3 regions of the Pseudomonas sp. NCHU5216 genome follow, and region 1 is predicted to be linked to each of the others. Evidence: predicted binding sites of a transcription regulator. Region 1 holds the regulator's gene; each other region holds the start of a gene.
The links. Region 1 encodes sigma-54, which starts transcription at its own class of promoters, with help from an activator protein. Its sites were predicted from a motif close to ANTGGCATNNANNTTGCTNT; they were not measured.
Positions count from the first base shown of each region.

Region 2: a site for sigma-54 is predicted at 2,082-2,101, ahead of ACSVIK_RS04125 (CmpA/NrtA family ABC transporter substrate-binding protein). Genes of this name have one in related genera too.
Region 3: a site for sigma-54 is predicted at 2,739-2,758, ahead of glnK (P-II family nitrogen regulator). Genes of this name have one in related genera too.

Region 1 is NZ_JBQLIX010000034.1:17,161-21,851, forward strand. It holds gene ACSVIK_RS20015 (KdsC family phosphatase) at 1-499, shown strand, start outside; gene lptC (LPS export ABC transporter periplasmic protein LptC) at 508-1,074, shown strand; gene lptA (lipopolysaccharide transport periplasmic protein LptA) at 1,061-1,600, shown strand; gene lptB (LPS export ABC transporter ATP-binding protein) at 1,600-2,325, shown strand; gene ACSVIK_RS20035 (RNA polymerase factor sigma-54) at 2,462-3,955, shown strand; gene hpf (ribosome hibernation-promoting factor, HPF/YfiA family) at 4,057-4,365, shown strand; gene ptsN (PTS IIA-like nitrogen regulatory protein PtsN) at 4,378-4,691, shown strand, end outside.
Region 2 is NZ_JBQLIX010000003.1:211,850-216,540, reverse strand. It holds gene ACSVIK_RS04130 (ANTAR domain-containing response regulator) at 127-705, opposite strand; gene ACSVIK_RS04125 (CmpA/NrtA family ABC transporter substrate-binding protein) at 723-1,934, opposite strand; gene ACSVIK_RS04120 (SDR family NAD(P)-dependent oxidoreductase) at 2,462-3,349, opposite strand; gene ACSVIK_RS04115 (flavin-containing monooxygenase) at 3,346-4,691, opposite strand, start outside.
Region 3 is NZ_JBQLIX010000068.1:2,574-7,264, reverse strand. It holds gene ACSVIK_RS25430 (methyl-accepting chemotaxis protein) at 1-755, shown strand, start outside; gene ACSVIK_RS25425 (YifB family Mg chelatase-like AAA ATPase) at 761-2,254, opposite strand; gene ACSVIK_RS25420 (accessory factor UbiK family protein) at 2,286-2,546, opposite strand; gene glnK (P-II family nitrogen regulator) at 2,955-3,293, shown strand; gene ACSVIK_RS25410 (ammonium transporter) at 3,339-4,655, shown strand.

The DNA.
Region 1 (4,691 bases):
CCGCGCCGTGAAACTGGCCGTGTTCGATGTCGATGGCGTGCTCACCGATGGCCGCCTGTACTTCCTCGAAGACGGCAGCGAGTTCAAGACCTTCAACACCCTCGACGGCCATGGCATCAAGATGCTCATGGCCGCCGGTGTGCGCACCGCCATCATCAGCGGGCGCAAGACCCCGGTGGTGGAGCGGCGTGCCAACAACCTCGGTATCCAGCATCTGTTCCAGGGCCGCGAGGACAAGCTTGTGGTACTCGACGGTCTGCTCGCCGAACTCGGCCTAAACTATGAACAGGTCGCCTATCTGGGCGACGACCTGCCGGATCTACCGGTCATGCGCCGCGTTGGCCTGGGCATGGCCGTGGCCAGCGCCGACGGCTTCGTCCGCCAGCACGCCCATGGCGTGACCCAGGCGCGTGGCGGCGAAGGGGCCGTGCGCGAATTCTGCGAACTGATCATGCGTGCCCAGGGCACGCTGGACGCGGCGCAAGCCGCTTACCTGTAGGGCACGACATGCCACGCAAAGCGCTCAACCTGCTGATATTCGCCTTGATCGCCGTACTCGTCGGCGCGCTCGGCTACTGGAACATCGCTCCGGAAACCAGCCGCACGCCGCAACAGGCGGACAGCGACGAGACCATCGACTTCTACGCCATCGGCGCGCACACCGTGCAGTTCCAGGACGATGGCAAGCTGCACTACCGCATGACCGCCGACAAGCTCGAGCACGTCAAGAGCACCGACATCACCCAGGTGCAAAACCCCAAACTGGATCTGTACCGCGGCACCAACCTGCCGTGGAAGGTCACCAGCCAGCGCGCCGAGGTGTCCCCCGGCGGCAAAGAGGTGGAACTGATCGACGACGTGCGCATTGCCCGTACCGACGCCAAGAACCGCCCCACCATCATCACCAGTAGCCGCATGACCGTAATTCCTGACAAGGAATATGCGCAGACCGAGCAAGCCGTTAGAATCGTCGCGGCCAACGGGGTGACCACGGCACAAGGAATGAAAGCGTACTTGAATGACGGCAGGATGCTCCTGCTGTCCAACGTAAGAGGCCAGCATGAGGTTCGTTAACACCCTCCCCCTGATTCTCAGCCTCGGCGCCGCATTGGGAAGCGCGGCTGCCTGGGCTCTGCCCTCCGATCGCGACCAGCCGATCCGCATCCAGGCCGATACCGCCGAACTGGATGACAAGCAGGGCGTGGCGGTCTATCGCGGCGACGTGATCATCACTCAGGGTACCCTGAAGATCACTGGCGACACCGTGACCATCACCCAGACCGCCAGCGGCGACATCGACGTGTTCACCTCGGTGGGCAACCTCGCCTACTACGAGCAGAAGCCCGCCGTGGACAAGGAAATCGTCAAGGCCTACGGCAAGACCATCCAGTACTTCGCCAGCAACGAACGCATCGTGCTGATCGACCAGGCCAAGGTGATCCAGGAAGGCAATACCTTCGAGGGCGAGAAGATCGTCTACGACACCCGCCGCCAGATCGTCAACGCAGGACGCGCCACCGGCAACAACGTCAGCGTGCCGCGTCCGCGCATCGACATGGTCATCCAACCCAAGAACAAACCCGCGGATCAACAGCAGTAATGGCCATTCTCAAAGCCCAACACCTGGCCAAGAGCTACAAGGGCCGCCAGGTCGTACGCGACGTCAGCCTGAACATCGAGAGCGGCCAGATCGTCGGCCTGCTCGGCCCCAACGGTGCCGGCAAGACCACCTGCTTCTACATGATCGTCGGCCTGGTGCAGGCCGACCAGGGACGTGTGCTGATCGACGACCTCGACGTCAGCCACCAGCCCATGCATGGTCGTGCCCGCGCTGGTATCGGCTACCTGCCGCAGGAAGCCTCGATCTTCCGCAAGCTGTCGGTGGCCGACAACATCATGGCCATCCTCGAAACGCGCAAGGATCTCGACCGCGCCGGGCGCCAGGCGGAGCTGGAGAACCTGCTGCAGGAATTCCACATCCACCACATCTCGGGCAACCTGGGCATGAGCCTGTCCGGTGGTGAACGGCGTCGCGTGGAAATCGCCCGCGCCCTGGCCACCAACCCCAAGTTCATCCTGCTCGACGAACCCTTCGCCGGTGTCGACCCGATCTCGGTGGGGGACATCAAACAGATCATCCATCACCTCAAGACCAAGGGTATCGGCATTCTCATCACCGATCACAACGTACGCGAGACCCTGGACATCTGCGAAACGGCCTACATCGTCAACGATGGCCAACTGATTGCCGAAGGCGACGCCGAGACCATCCTCGCCAACCAGACGGTGAAAGAGGTTTATCTGGGCCACGAGTTCCGTCTGTAAAACATCCATATTTAGATGACGGAAATAGGACAGCCCCTAGGCAAGGACGAGATTTTCAGGCATATAATTTGCTTCCTGGCGGCGCTTCGGCGCCCTGATGTGGAAGGCGTAACTCGCCGGTAAATTAAGGTCTGCAATGAAACCATCGCTAGTCCTCAAGATGGGCCAGCAGCTGACGATGACCCCGCAGCTGCAACAGGCCATCCGCCTCCTCCAACTGTCTACCCTGGATCTGCAGCAGGAAATTCAGGAGGCGCTGGAATCCAACCCCATGCTCGAGCGCCAGGAAGACGGCGACGACTTCGACAACAGCGACCCGATGGCCGACGGTGCGGAAAGCGCCGCACCCGCTCAAGCCAAGGAAGACAGCTTCCAGGAAACCACACCGAGCGTGGACAACCTCGAAGATGGCGAGTGGAACGAGCGCATCCCCAACGAGCTGCCGGTCGATACCGCCTGGGAAGACATCTACCAGACCAGCGCCAGCAGCCTGCCGAGCAACGACGATGACGAGTGGGACTTCACCACCCGTACCTCCAGCGGCGAGAGCCTGCACAGCCATCTGCTCTGGCAACTGAACCTGGCGCCGATGTCGGACAAGGATCGACTGATCGCCGCCACCCTGATCGACTGCATCAACAACGATGGCTACCTCGAAGAAACCCTCGAGGAAGTGACCGAGTCCTTCGACCCCGAACTGGATATCGAACTGGATGAAGTCGCAGTGGTACTGCACCGCATCCAGCAGTTCGAGCCGGCCGGCATCGGCGCCCGCGACCTGCGCGAGTGCCTGCTGTTGCAACTGCGCCAGCTCCCCGCCAGCACGCCCTGGCTGAGCGATACCCAACGCCTGGTCAGCGAGCACCTGGAACTGCTCGGCAGCCGCGATTACGCCCAGCTCATGCGCCGCACCAAGCTCAAGGAAGACGAGCTCAAGCAGGTCATCGAACTGATCCAGCGCCTCAACCCGCGCCCCGGTTCGCAGATCGAATCCAGCGAGCCGGAATACGTGGTGCCGGACGTCATCGTGCGCAAGCACAACGGCCGCTGGCTGGTGGAACTGAACCAGGAAGCCATGCCGCGCCTGCGCGTCAACGCGCAGTACGCCGGCTTCGTCAAACGCGCCGACTCCAGCGCCGACAACACCTTCATGCGCAACCAGTTGCAGGAGGCGCGCTGGTTCATCAAGAGCCTGCAGAGCCGCAACGAGACCCTGATGAAGGTGGCCACGCAGATCGTCGAGCACCAACGCGGCTTTCTCGACTATGGCGACGAGGCCATGAAGCCCCTGGTGCTGCACGACATCGCCGAGGCGGTGGGCATGCACGAGTCGACCATCTCGCGCGTAACCACGCAGAAATTCATGCATACCCCGCGTGGCATTTACGAGCTGAAATACTTCTTCTCCAGCCACGTCAGCACCTCCGAAGGCGGCGAATGCTCGTCGACGGCGATCCGCGCCATCATCAAGAAACTGGTGGCCGCGGAAAACGCGAAAAAGCCGTTGAGCGACAGCAAGATCGCTGGTTTACTGGAGGCACAAGGCATCCAAGTCGCCCGTCGCACGGTGGCCAAGTACCGCGAATCCCTCGGTATCGCCCCCTCCAGCGAACGCAAGCGACTGATGTAAGCAAGATCGACTGTTCGCCCATGGCGAGCGGGCCACAGTGTTCCGGTGGTGGGCCTCAAGTCAGGCCCATCTCTTACACAAGGCAACAAGGAGAAAGCGGTATGCAAGTCAACATCAGTGGACATCAGCTGGATGTGACCGACGCCCTGCGTGACTACATCGGCGAGAAACTCGGCCGACTGGAACGCCACTTCGACAAGATCACCAACGTTCAGGTGACCATGGAGGTCGAAAAGCTCAAGCAGAAGATCGAAGCCACCCTTCACGTTGCTGGCGGTGAGGTCGTCGCCAACGCCGAACATAACGACATGTACGCCGCCATCGACCTGCTGGCAGACAAACTCGACCGTCAACTCATCAAGCACAAGGAAAAGCAGCTCGATCGCCTGCAAGGCGCCACAGCCCGCTGACATTTCCCTTCCATGATCCGACTTGAAAATATCCTGACCCCCGGCCGTTCCCTGGTGAACGTGCCGGGCGGCAGCAAGAAGCGCGTGCTCGAACAGATTGCCAGCCTGGTCGCCCGCGACCTCGACGAGCTGGACAATCAGGACATCTACGAAAGCCTCATCGCCCGCGAGAAGCTCGGCTCCACCGGCTTCGGCAACGGCATCGCCATCCCCCACTGTCGCCTGGCCGGCTGCAGCGCACCGATCAGCGCCCTGTTGCGCCTGGACACGGCGGTCGACTTCGACGCCATCGACGGCGCGCCGGTCGATCTGCTGTTCGTCCTGCT
Region 2 (4,691 bases), on a different contig from region 1:
GGCTATCTACCCTAGCCGAGGCTCGCGGAGAGGGGCATACACAGGCGCCGGCGAAGACGTCCATAACAGTTGCCTGAGTGATACAGTCCGTACCGGTACAGTGAACTGTTCTGGCGGTACAGTCGCTCAGCCTCCCAGCATGTCGTGCATGGCGATGATCTGTTCGGCCACCTGGATCAGCTTCTGCTGGCGGCTCATGGCCTGGCGGCGCATCAGGGTGTAGGCCTCTTCCTCGTTGCAACTCTTCATCTTCATCAGCAGGCCCTTGGCCAGTTCGATGCGCTTGCGTTCGGCCAGTTGCGCTTCGCGCGCCTGCAACTGGGCACGCAGGGCCTGGTCGCTCTCGAAACGGGCCATGGCCACGTCGAGGATCGGCTGCAGACGCTGGGCGTGAATGCCCTCGACTATGTAGGCGCTGACACCGCTCTGGATCGCCTGACGCATCACGCCGGGGTCGTGCTCGTCGGTGAACATGACGATGGGCCGGGGCTGGTCACGGCTGACCAGTACCACCTGTTCCATCACGTCCCGCCCCGGGGACTCGGTGTCGATGAGAATGACATCGGGGCGCACGGCTTCCACCCGCGCCGGCAGGTCGATGGTCAGGCCGGACTCGTCGATCACCTCGAAGCCGGCTTCGGTCAGGGCGCTCTTGAGGCGGCCGACCTTTTTCGGTGTGTCGTTGATCAGCAGGATACGCAGCATGGCAGCTCTCCCGCTGATCAGGCGCTGAGCGCTGGCGCGTCGGCCAGGGCATGCAGGGCGAAGCTGCGGGCGTAACCGGCCGGATCGCTGCCGTCCCAGTAGGGGCCGCCCTGCAGGGCGCAACCGCGCATGGGCTCGGGGCAGGCGATGCCCAGTGCCTCCGCCGCCTGGCGATAGATCTGCAGTTGCTGAACCGCCTGGGCCACTCCCAGGTAATCCGGGTCGTCACGCAGCAGGCCCCAGCGACGGAACTGGGTCATGAACCACATGGCATCCGACAGATAGGGCAGGTTGACCGCGCCGTCGGCGTGGAAACGCAGGCGATGGGCGTCCTGCCAGGCATTGCCGAGGCCGTCCTGATACTGGCCGAGAAAGCGCGGCAGGATCGCCGACAGCGGCGCGTCGACATAGGCGCTGCTGCTCAGCAGTTGCGCCGTGCCGCGGCGGTTTTCCTCGTTTTCGTCGATGAAGCGACTGGCCTCCAGCACGGCGCTGATCAGGGCCCGTGCAGTGTTGGGGTTCTCTTCGACGAAGCTGCGCGTGCAACCCAGCACCTTTTCCGGATGGTCCGGCCAGATCGCCTGGGTGGTGGTGAGCATGCAGCCGAGATTGTCTTCCACGGCCTTGGCCGTCCACGGCTCACCGACGCAGAAACCGTCGATACGCCTGGCCTTGAGGTGCTCGACCATCTGCGGCGGCGGCACCACGACGCTGCGCACGTCGCGCAGCGGGTGGATGCCCTGGCTGGCCAGCCAGTAGTACAGCCACATGGCATGGGTGCCGGTGGGAAAGGTCTGGGCGAAGGTGAGTTTTGCTTCATGCTGGTGCACGTACTCGCGCAGTGCCTCACTGCTGGTCACGCCCGCCTGTTGCAGCCCATGCGAGAGGTTGATGCTCTGGCCGTTCTGGTTCAGCCCCATGAGTACCGCCATGTCGGTGACCGGCGCGCCGCCCAGGCCCAGTTGCACGCCATAGATCAGGCCGTAGAGGCTGTGGGCGGCATCCAGCTCGCCGCTGACCAGGCGATCACGCAGGGCAGACCAGGATGCCTGGCGTTGCAGGCGCAGGCTCAGGCCATGCTTTTCGGCAAAGCCCTGAGTCGCGGCGACGATCACCGAGGCGGAATCGCTCAAGGCCATGAAACCGATATTCAGGGCGCTCTTTTCCGGTGCATCGCTGCCATGGCTCCAGACCAGGGCGTCATTGCGCGGGGTGTCATGTTCACTCATGGGGCATCGTTCCTGCTCGACATCCGGGGTGGCCTGAAAGGCCAGGCCATAAAAAAGCGTCGTCCTGCCAGCCTGTCACGGCCGACGGGTACGACGCCATTGTCGAATGCGTCTTTCCGCCATTGGAGGACGCTTTTGCCCTGTGGCGAAGCAAAGCATGTGCCAGTGCTTGGGATGGATCTCGGAGGTGAAACGAAGGGGACAAGCCTGTGTTGGCCCGTATTGCTGTGTTGGGTGTCTGCGATGTGTGGGGAAACCCATGTGTCGAGACCTCACCGTCCACGGTCATCACGACCAGGGACGGTGAAGATTTCAAAGGCCCGTTACCCAACGGGCCCTGAGCAGACCGTGTGAAAACGTAGCGAGCGCAGGTCAGGCAAGGCAAAAAACGGCGAAAAAGCGCAGTTTACGAGTTGTAAATGAGCATTTTGAGCTGTTTTTTAACGCAGCATGAGCAAGCGTAGTAGTTTTCACACAGTCTGTGAGGCTATACCACTTGGCTGAACGAGCAAGCGGCTGCCAGAGTGCTACTCGGTCGCTTCGCGTGTCTTGCTCGCACCCTTGCCCTTGGGCGCGAAGCGCGCCGCCAGGCCCATGCTGAAGGTGACCAGGCGCTGGTACAGCGCCGGCATGCTGCGCTGCATCCAGTCCAGGGCATGGGCGTCGCCGCCGATGAGGATGCGCCGCTTGTTGGCCAATACGCCATTGACGATGACCTTGGCCGCCTGTTCCGGCGTGGTGCGCAGCAACTGGTCGTTGAACTGCTGGCGCGCCTTTTCCACGTCCTGTCCGGTGACCTTGGCCAGGCTGTCGTTCATCCGCGCGGTCTTGGCGATGTTGGTGCGGATGCCACCAGGGTGCACGCAACTGGCCGATACGCCGCAGCGGGCCATGTCCAGCTCCTGACGCAGCGATTCGGTGAAGCCGCGCACGGCGAACTTGCTGGCGTTGTAGCCGCTCATGCCCGGCTGCGAGAACAGCCCGAAGACGCTGGAAACGTTGATAACGTGGCCCTGGCCGCTAGCCTTGAGGTGTGGCAGGAAGGCCTTGGTGCCGTTGACCACGCCCCAGAAATTGATGCCCATGATCCACTCGTAGTCGGCGTAGTCGTTGCCTTCCACGGTGCCACCCTGGGCCACGCCGGCGTTGTTGAAGATGGCGTTGACCCGGCCGAACTCGCTGACCACCTGTTCGGCCCAGGCTTCGACGGCGGTACGGTCGGCGACATCGACCCGCGTTTCACTGACGGTGACGCCAAGCTTGCGGGCCTGTTCGACGGTTTCGCGCAGGCCTTCGACGTTCACGTCCGACAGGGCCAAGTGGCAACCCTGGCGCGCCAGGTGATAGGCCAGGGCTCGGCCGATGCCGGAGCCAGCACCGGTGATGGCGGCAACCTTGTTCTCGAAGGATTTCATGCGCTGGCCTCCTGGGCTTCCTGGGTGCGAAGGGCGTTGCTCTGGGCCGGATGTGCGGCATTCTTGCGGCTGAAGTGGTAGGCCGGTGCATCGAAGTGACGGGTAAGCATGCGGAAGCGCCAGGTGAAGCCCGGCCATACCGTGCAGTTGCGTCCACTGACCGGGTGCAGGTACCAGCTCATGCAGCCGCCGGCATTCCACACGGTATTGCGGGCCGCGCCCTGGATCTTGCGGTTGAAGGCATCCTGCACCGCGCGCTTGGGTTCCAGGCTCTGCAACTGGCCTTCTTCGAGCTGGCGCAGGGCGCCGAGCACGTAGTGGATCTGCGACTCGATCATGTACACCATCGAGTTGTGGCCCAAGCCGGTGTTCGGCCCCATGAGGAAGAACAGGTTGGGGAAGCCGGCGGTCATGGTGCCCTTGTAGGCTTCCGGGCCTTCCGGCCAGGTGTCGAGCAGGTCGACGCCACCGCGGCCAAACACCGTGCCGCGCGGCAGCGGGTCGCTGGGGGTGAAGCCGGTGCCGAAGATGATGGCATCCACCTCGCGCTCCTGGCCGTCGGCGGTGCGCACGCCATGGGGCAGGATTTCGGCGATGCCGTCGGTGATCACCTCGACGTTGGGTTGCACCAGTGCCGGATAGTAGTCATTGGAGATCAGCACGCGCTTGCAGCCCATGGTGTAGTCCGGGGTGACCTTGGCGCGCAGCACCGGATCCTTGATCTGCTTGTTGATGTAGCGCTTGGCGATGTTCTGCGCCAGGCGCAGCAGGCGCGGGGCGAAGGCGAAGGCGATCACACGGCTTTCGAGCATGCTGTACAGCGCGCCGCGCCAGAGTTTCTGCGCCAATGGGAAGCGTTTGAAGCGGCTGCGCTCGTCGTCGCGGATGGCGCGATCTGGCTTGGGCATGATCCACGGCGCGGTGCGCTGGTAAAGGTCGAGGCGTGCCACCTGCTTCTGAATCTGCGGCACGAACTGAATGGCCGAGGCACCGGTGCCGATCACCGCCACGCGTTTGCCGCTCAGGTCATAGTCGTGATTCCACTGCTGCGAGTGGAAGACCTCACCGCTGAAGTTGTCCAGGCCCTTGAGCTTGGGGATCGAGGGGGTGGACAGCGCGCCCATGCCGGACACCACGAACTGCGCACTGTAGCGCTGGCCGGCGCGATCCTTGAGGTGCCACAGCTCGGCCTGCTCGTCCCAGCGAATCTCCACCACCTCGGTGCCCAGCAGAGTCTTGTCCTGCAGGCGGTATTTTTCCCAGCACCCTTCGAGATAGGCCTTGATTTCCGGCTGCCTGGCGAACATCCGCGTCCAGTTCGGGTTCGGCTCGAAGGAGAAGG
Region 3 (4,691 bases), on a different contig from region 1:
GTATCGATCAGCAATCCGGCGAGATCAGCAGCATGGCCGGCGCGGTCGAGGAATTCAGTGCCACCTCGCAGAATATCGCCGACAACATGCGCGACACCGAGCGCCTGGCCAGCGAAAACGCCCAGCAGACCCGCAGCGGTCGTGCCTCCATGGATCAGGCCTCCGAAGCGCTGGTGCAGATTGCCGAAGCCCTGAATGAAACCTCGCGGGTGATCGATGCACTGGGCCAGCGCTCCCAGGAGATCGGCGGCATCGTCAGCGTGATCACCGCGATTGCCGACCAGACCAACCTGCTGGCACTCAATGCCGCCATCGAAGCCGCACGAGCCGGCGAACAGGGCCGTGGTTTCGCCGTGGTCGCCGACGAGGTGCGCAACCTGGCTGGGCGCACCCGTGAGGCGACCAACGAGATTTCCGCGATGATCGGCAGCATCCAGAGCGAGACCAACAGCGCCATCGCCACCATGGAGCAGGGCCGGCAACTGATGCAGGACGGCCTCGAGCGCAACTCCACGGTGGCTGCCGCACTGGCGCAGATCACCGAGCGCAGCAGCGCCGCTGGCGAACAGTTTGCCGTGATCACCACGGCCACCCAGGAGCAGAGCCGCACTGCCACCGTGCTCAGCGGTAACCTGCAGAACATCGCCCACGCCAATGGCGAACAGCGCGAAGTGGTGGCCAATCTGGCGCAGACCGCCAGCGCCTTGGATCAGGTGGCGGCGCAGCTACGGCAGGAAGTCGAGCGCTTCCACTGATTCCGTCAGCTCTGGCTGGGCCGGTACTGCAACGCCTCGGCCAGATGCTGGCGGGCAATGGATTCGGCGCCTTCCAGGTCGGCCAGGGTGCGCGCCACCTTGAGCACACGATGGGCGGCGCGTAGCGACAGCCCCAGGCGTTCGCAGGCGTTTTCCAGCCACTGGCGGTCGATGTCCGGCAGATGGCAGTGCTGGCGCAGGCCGGGCAGGTCGAGAAAGGCATTGGCCACGCCCTGGCGCTGCAACTGGCGCTGGCGCGCAGCGGCCACCTTGGCGGCGGCCTGTGCGGTGGTTTCGCCCTCCTCGCTGCTGACCTGCAGTGCCGTGCTTTCGCGGGCCACGGTCAGATGCAGGTCGATGCGATCGAGCAGCGGCCCGGACAGCTTGGCGCGGTAGCGCTGGATCTGGTCCGGGGTGCAGCGGCAGCGGTTGCTGGGGTCGCCCAGATAGCCGCAAGGGCAGGGGTTCATCGCCGCGACGAGCTGGAAGCGTGCGGGAAACCTGACCCGGTCACGGGCGCGGGCAATGACGATATGGCCGCTTTCCAGTGGTTCGCGCAGCACCTCCAGCACCTTGCGGTCGAACTCCGGTAGCTCGTCGAGAAACAGAATGCCCTGGTGCGCCAGGGTGATCTCGCCGGGTTGCGGGCGACTGCCGCCACCGACCAGCGCCGGCCCCGAAGCACTATGATGGGGCGTGCGGAACGGGCGCTGCGGCCAGTGCTGCAGGGGCGCATGGCTGGCCACCGAATGAATTGCCGCCACCTGCAATGCTTCGTCTTCTTCCAATGGCGGTAGCAGGCCCGGCAGGCGGCTGGCCAGCAAGGTCTTGCCGGTGCCCGGCGGGCCACTGAGCAGGAGGTTGTGCGAACCGGCCGCGGCCACCAGCAGGGCGCGCTTGGCGGCCAACTGGCCTTGCACTTCGGCCAGATCGGGGTAGGGCCGGCTCTGCCTGAGCAGGCCCTTGGCCTGATACGGCGCTAGCGGTTGGCTGCCGTTGAGGTGGCCGGCCACCTGCAGCAGATGGTCGACGGCGATCACCTGCAGCCCCGAAGCCAGGCTGGCTTCCTCGGCATTGGCCTGGGGCACCAGCAGGGTGCGCCCGGCCGCGCGAGCCGCCAGAGCGGCGGGCAGCACGCCCTGCACCGGGCGGATGGCGCCGGAAAGCGCCAGCTCACCCAGACATTCGTATTCATCCAGCGTGTCAGCGGGGATCTGGCTGCTGGCGGCGAGTATGCCCAGGGCGATGGCCAGGTCGAAACGGCCACCGTCCTTGGGCAGGTCGGCCGGCGCCAGATTGAGGGTAATGCGGCGGTTGGGGAAGTCGAAAGCGGCGTTGAGGATGGCGCTGCGCACCCGATCCTTGCTTTCCTTCACCGCCGTTTCCGGCAGGCCCACCAGAGTCAGGGCCGGCAGGCCGTTGGCCAGATGGGCTTCGATGGTGACGGCCGGTGCTTCGACACCGACCTGGGCACGGCTGTGGACGATGGCCAGGGACATGATCGCTCCTTGATCAGCATGCCCCGCCGTATCAGTCGGCGGGTGGGTTCAGCTTGGCTTCCAGCTCGACGACCTTGGCTTCCAGCGCCTCCAGGCGGGCGCGGGTACGGGCCAGGACGACCATCTGGCTGTCGAATTCCTCACGGCTGACCAGATCCAGCTTGGCGAAGCCGCTTTGCAGCAGGGCCTTGAACTGGGCTTCCAACTCGGCGCGTGGCAGCGGGCTTTCGCCGCTGAACAGGCGTGAGGCGTGGCTACTGAGGGTGTCGAGCAGGGCTTTGGGCGGCAGCATGGTTGTGTTCCAGATCCAGTTGCGCGGCAGTGTAGCACGCATGCTTTTTCTGGCTTGCCGTGATGCTTTGCACGATTTTCGGGCGATGGGGCGGTCTTGCCTGCCTTATTTTGGTGCGGTCGCTATGGGGATGCCCCTGGCCAGTATCCCGTCCTCTGGGCTAACTGCCTGAAAAAAAGGGCCTTTCAGCGAGCTGGCAAGCTTTCTGCTTAACCCCTCATGACGCATGCACCGATGCAGTTCCGGGGCGTCAGGCGAAGCGCAGGAGTGCCTCGTCGGAAGCGGTTGGTGGGTATCGGCCAGGCCAGGTTGGGCGGTCGGTGCATTACAAAAGCCGGACACTGCGCTTAGACTTGCGACGGGCCGAAAATTCCTGGGGCAAGTCCACCTTACACGGGAGAGAGTTTCATGAAGCTAGTCACTGCCATCATCAAGCCGTTCAAGCTGGACGACGTGCGCGAGTCCTTGTCGGAAATCGGCGTGCAGGGCATCACCGTTACCGAAGTCAAAGGCTTTGGCCGTCAGAAGGGCCATACCGAGCTGTACCGCGGTGCCGAATACGTCGTCGATTTCCTGCCCAAGGTGAAGATCGACGTGGCTATCGCCGACGATCAGCTCGATCGCGTGATCGAGGCCATCACCAAGGCGGCCAACACCGGCAAGATCGGTGACGGCAAGATCTTCGTGGTCAATCTGGAGCAGGCGATTCGTATCCGTACCGGCGAAACCGATACCGACGCGATCTAAGCCCAGCCGTCGGCCCACCCCCAGAATCGTCCCAGGAGTTAAATCATGACTCTGCGAAAAATCGCAGGGCTTGGAGCCCTTTTGTCCCTGTTTTCCCCGGGCCTGGCCATGGCCGCGGAAACGACGCTGAATTCCGGTGACACGGCTTGGATGCTCACCGCCACTGCGTTGGTTCTGTTCATGACCATCCCGGGCCTGGCCCTGTTCTACGCCGGCATGGTGCGCTCGAAGAACGTGCTGTCGGTGATGATGCAATGCTTTGCCATCACCGGTCTGATCAGCATTCTCTGGGTGGTCTACGGCTACAGCCTGGCTTTCGATACCACAGGCATGGAGAAGGGCGTCACCAACCTCCATTCCTTCATCGGCGGCCTGGACAAGGCATTCCTCAGCGGCCTGACCGTCGACAGCCTGGTCAGCGCCTTCCCGGAAAGCGTGTTCATCACCTTCCAGATGACCTTCGCCATCATCACCCCGGCGCTGATCGTCGGTGCCTTCGCCGAGCGCATGAAGTTCTCCGCGATGCTGGTGTTCATGGGCGTCTGGTTCACCCTGGTGTATGCCCCGATCTGCCACATGGTCTGGTCCGGTGACGGCGCCTTCCTGTGGGACGAAGGCGTGCTGGACTTCGCCGGTGGCACCGTAGTGCACATCAACGCCGGTATTGCCGGCCTGGTGGCCTGCTTGGTGCTGGGCAAGCGCAAGGGCTTCCCGACCACGCCGATGGCACCGCACAACCTGGGTTACACCCTGGTCGGCGCAGCGATGCTGTGGGTTGGCTGGTTCGGCTTCAACGCCGGCTCTGCGGTGGCCGCCAACGGCACCGCCGGCATGGCCATGCTGGTGACTCAGATCGCCACCGCCGCTGCAGCGCTGGGCTGGATGTTCGCCGAGTGGCTGACCCACGGTAAGCCGAGTGCTCTGGGCATCGCTTCCGGCGTGGTGGCCGGTCTGGTCGCCATCACCCCGGCAGCCGGCACCGCAGGCCCCATGGGTGCCCTGGCCATCGGCCTGGCTGCAGGCGTGATCTGCTTCCTCTGCGCCACCAGCCTCAAGCGCAAGCTGGGCTACGACGACTCGCTGGACGCCTTCGGCGTGCACGGCGTCGGCGGTATCGTCGGCGCCATCCTCACCGGCGTGTTCGCTGCGCCTGCGCTGGGTGGCTTCGGCACCGTCGAAGACATCGGCGCCCAGGTCTGGACCCAGTTCGTCGGCGTGCTGGTCACCGTGGTCTACACCGCCATCGTCACCTTCGTCATCCTCAAGGTGATCGATGTGGTGATGGGGCTGCGCGTCAGCGAAGAGGACGAGAACGTCGGCCTCGACCTGGCCCAGCACAACGAGCGTGGTTACATCCTGTAAGAACCAGGTGGCCTGACGGAGTCCGACAGGCCTACA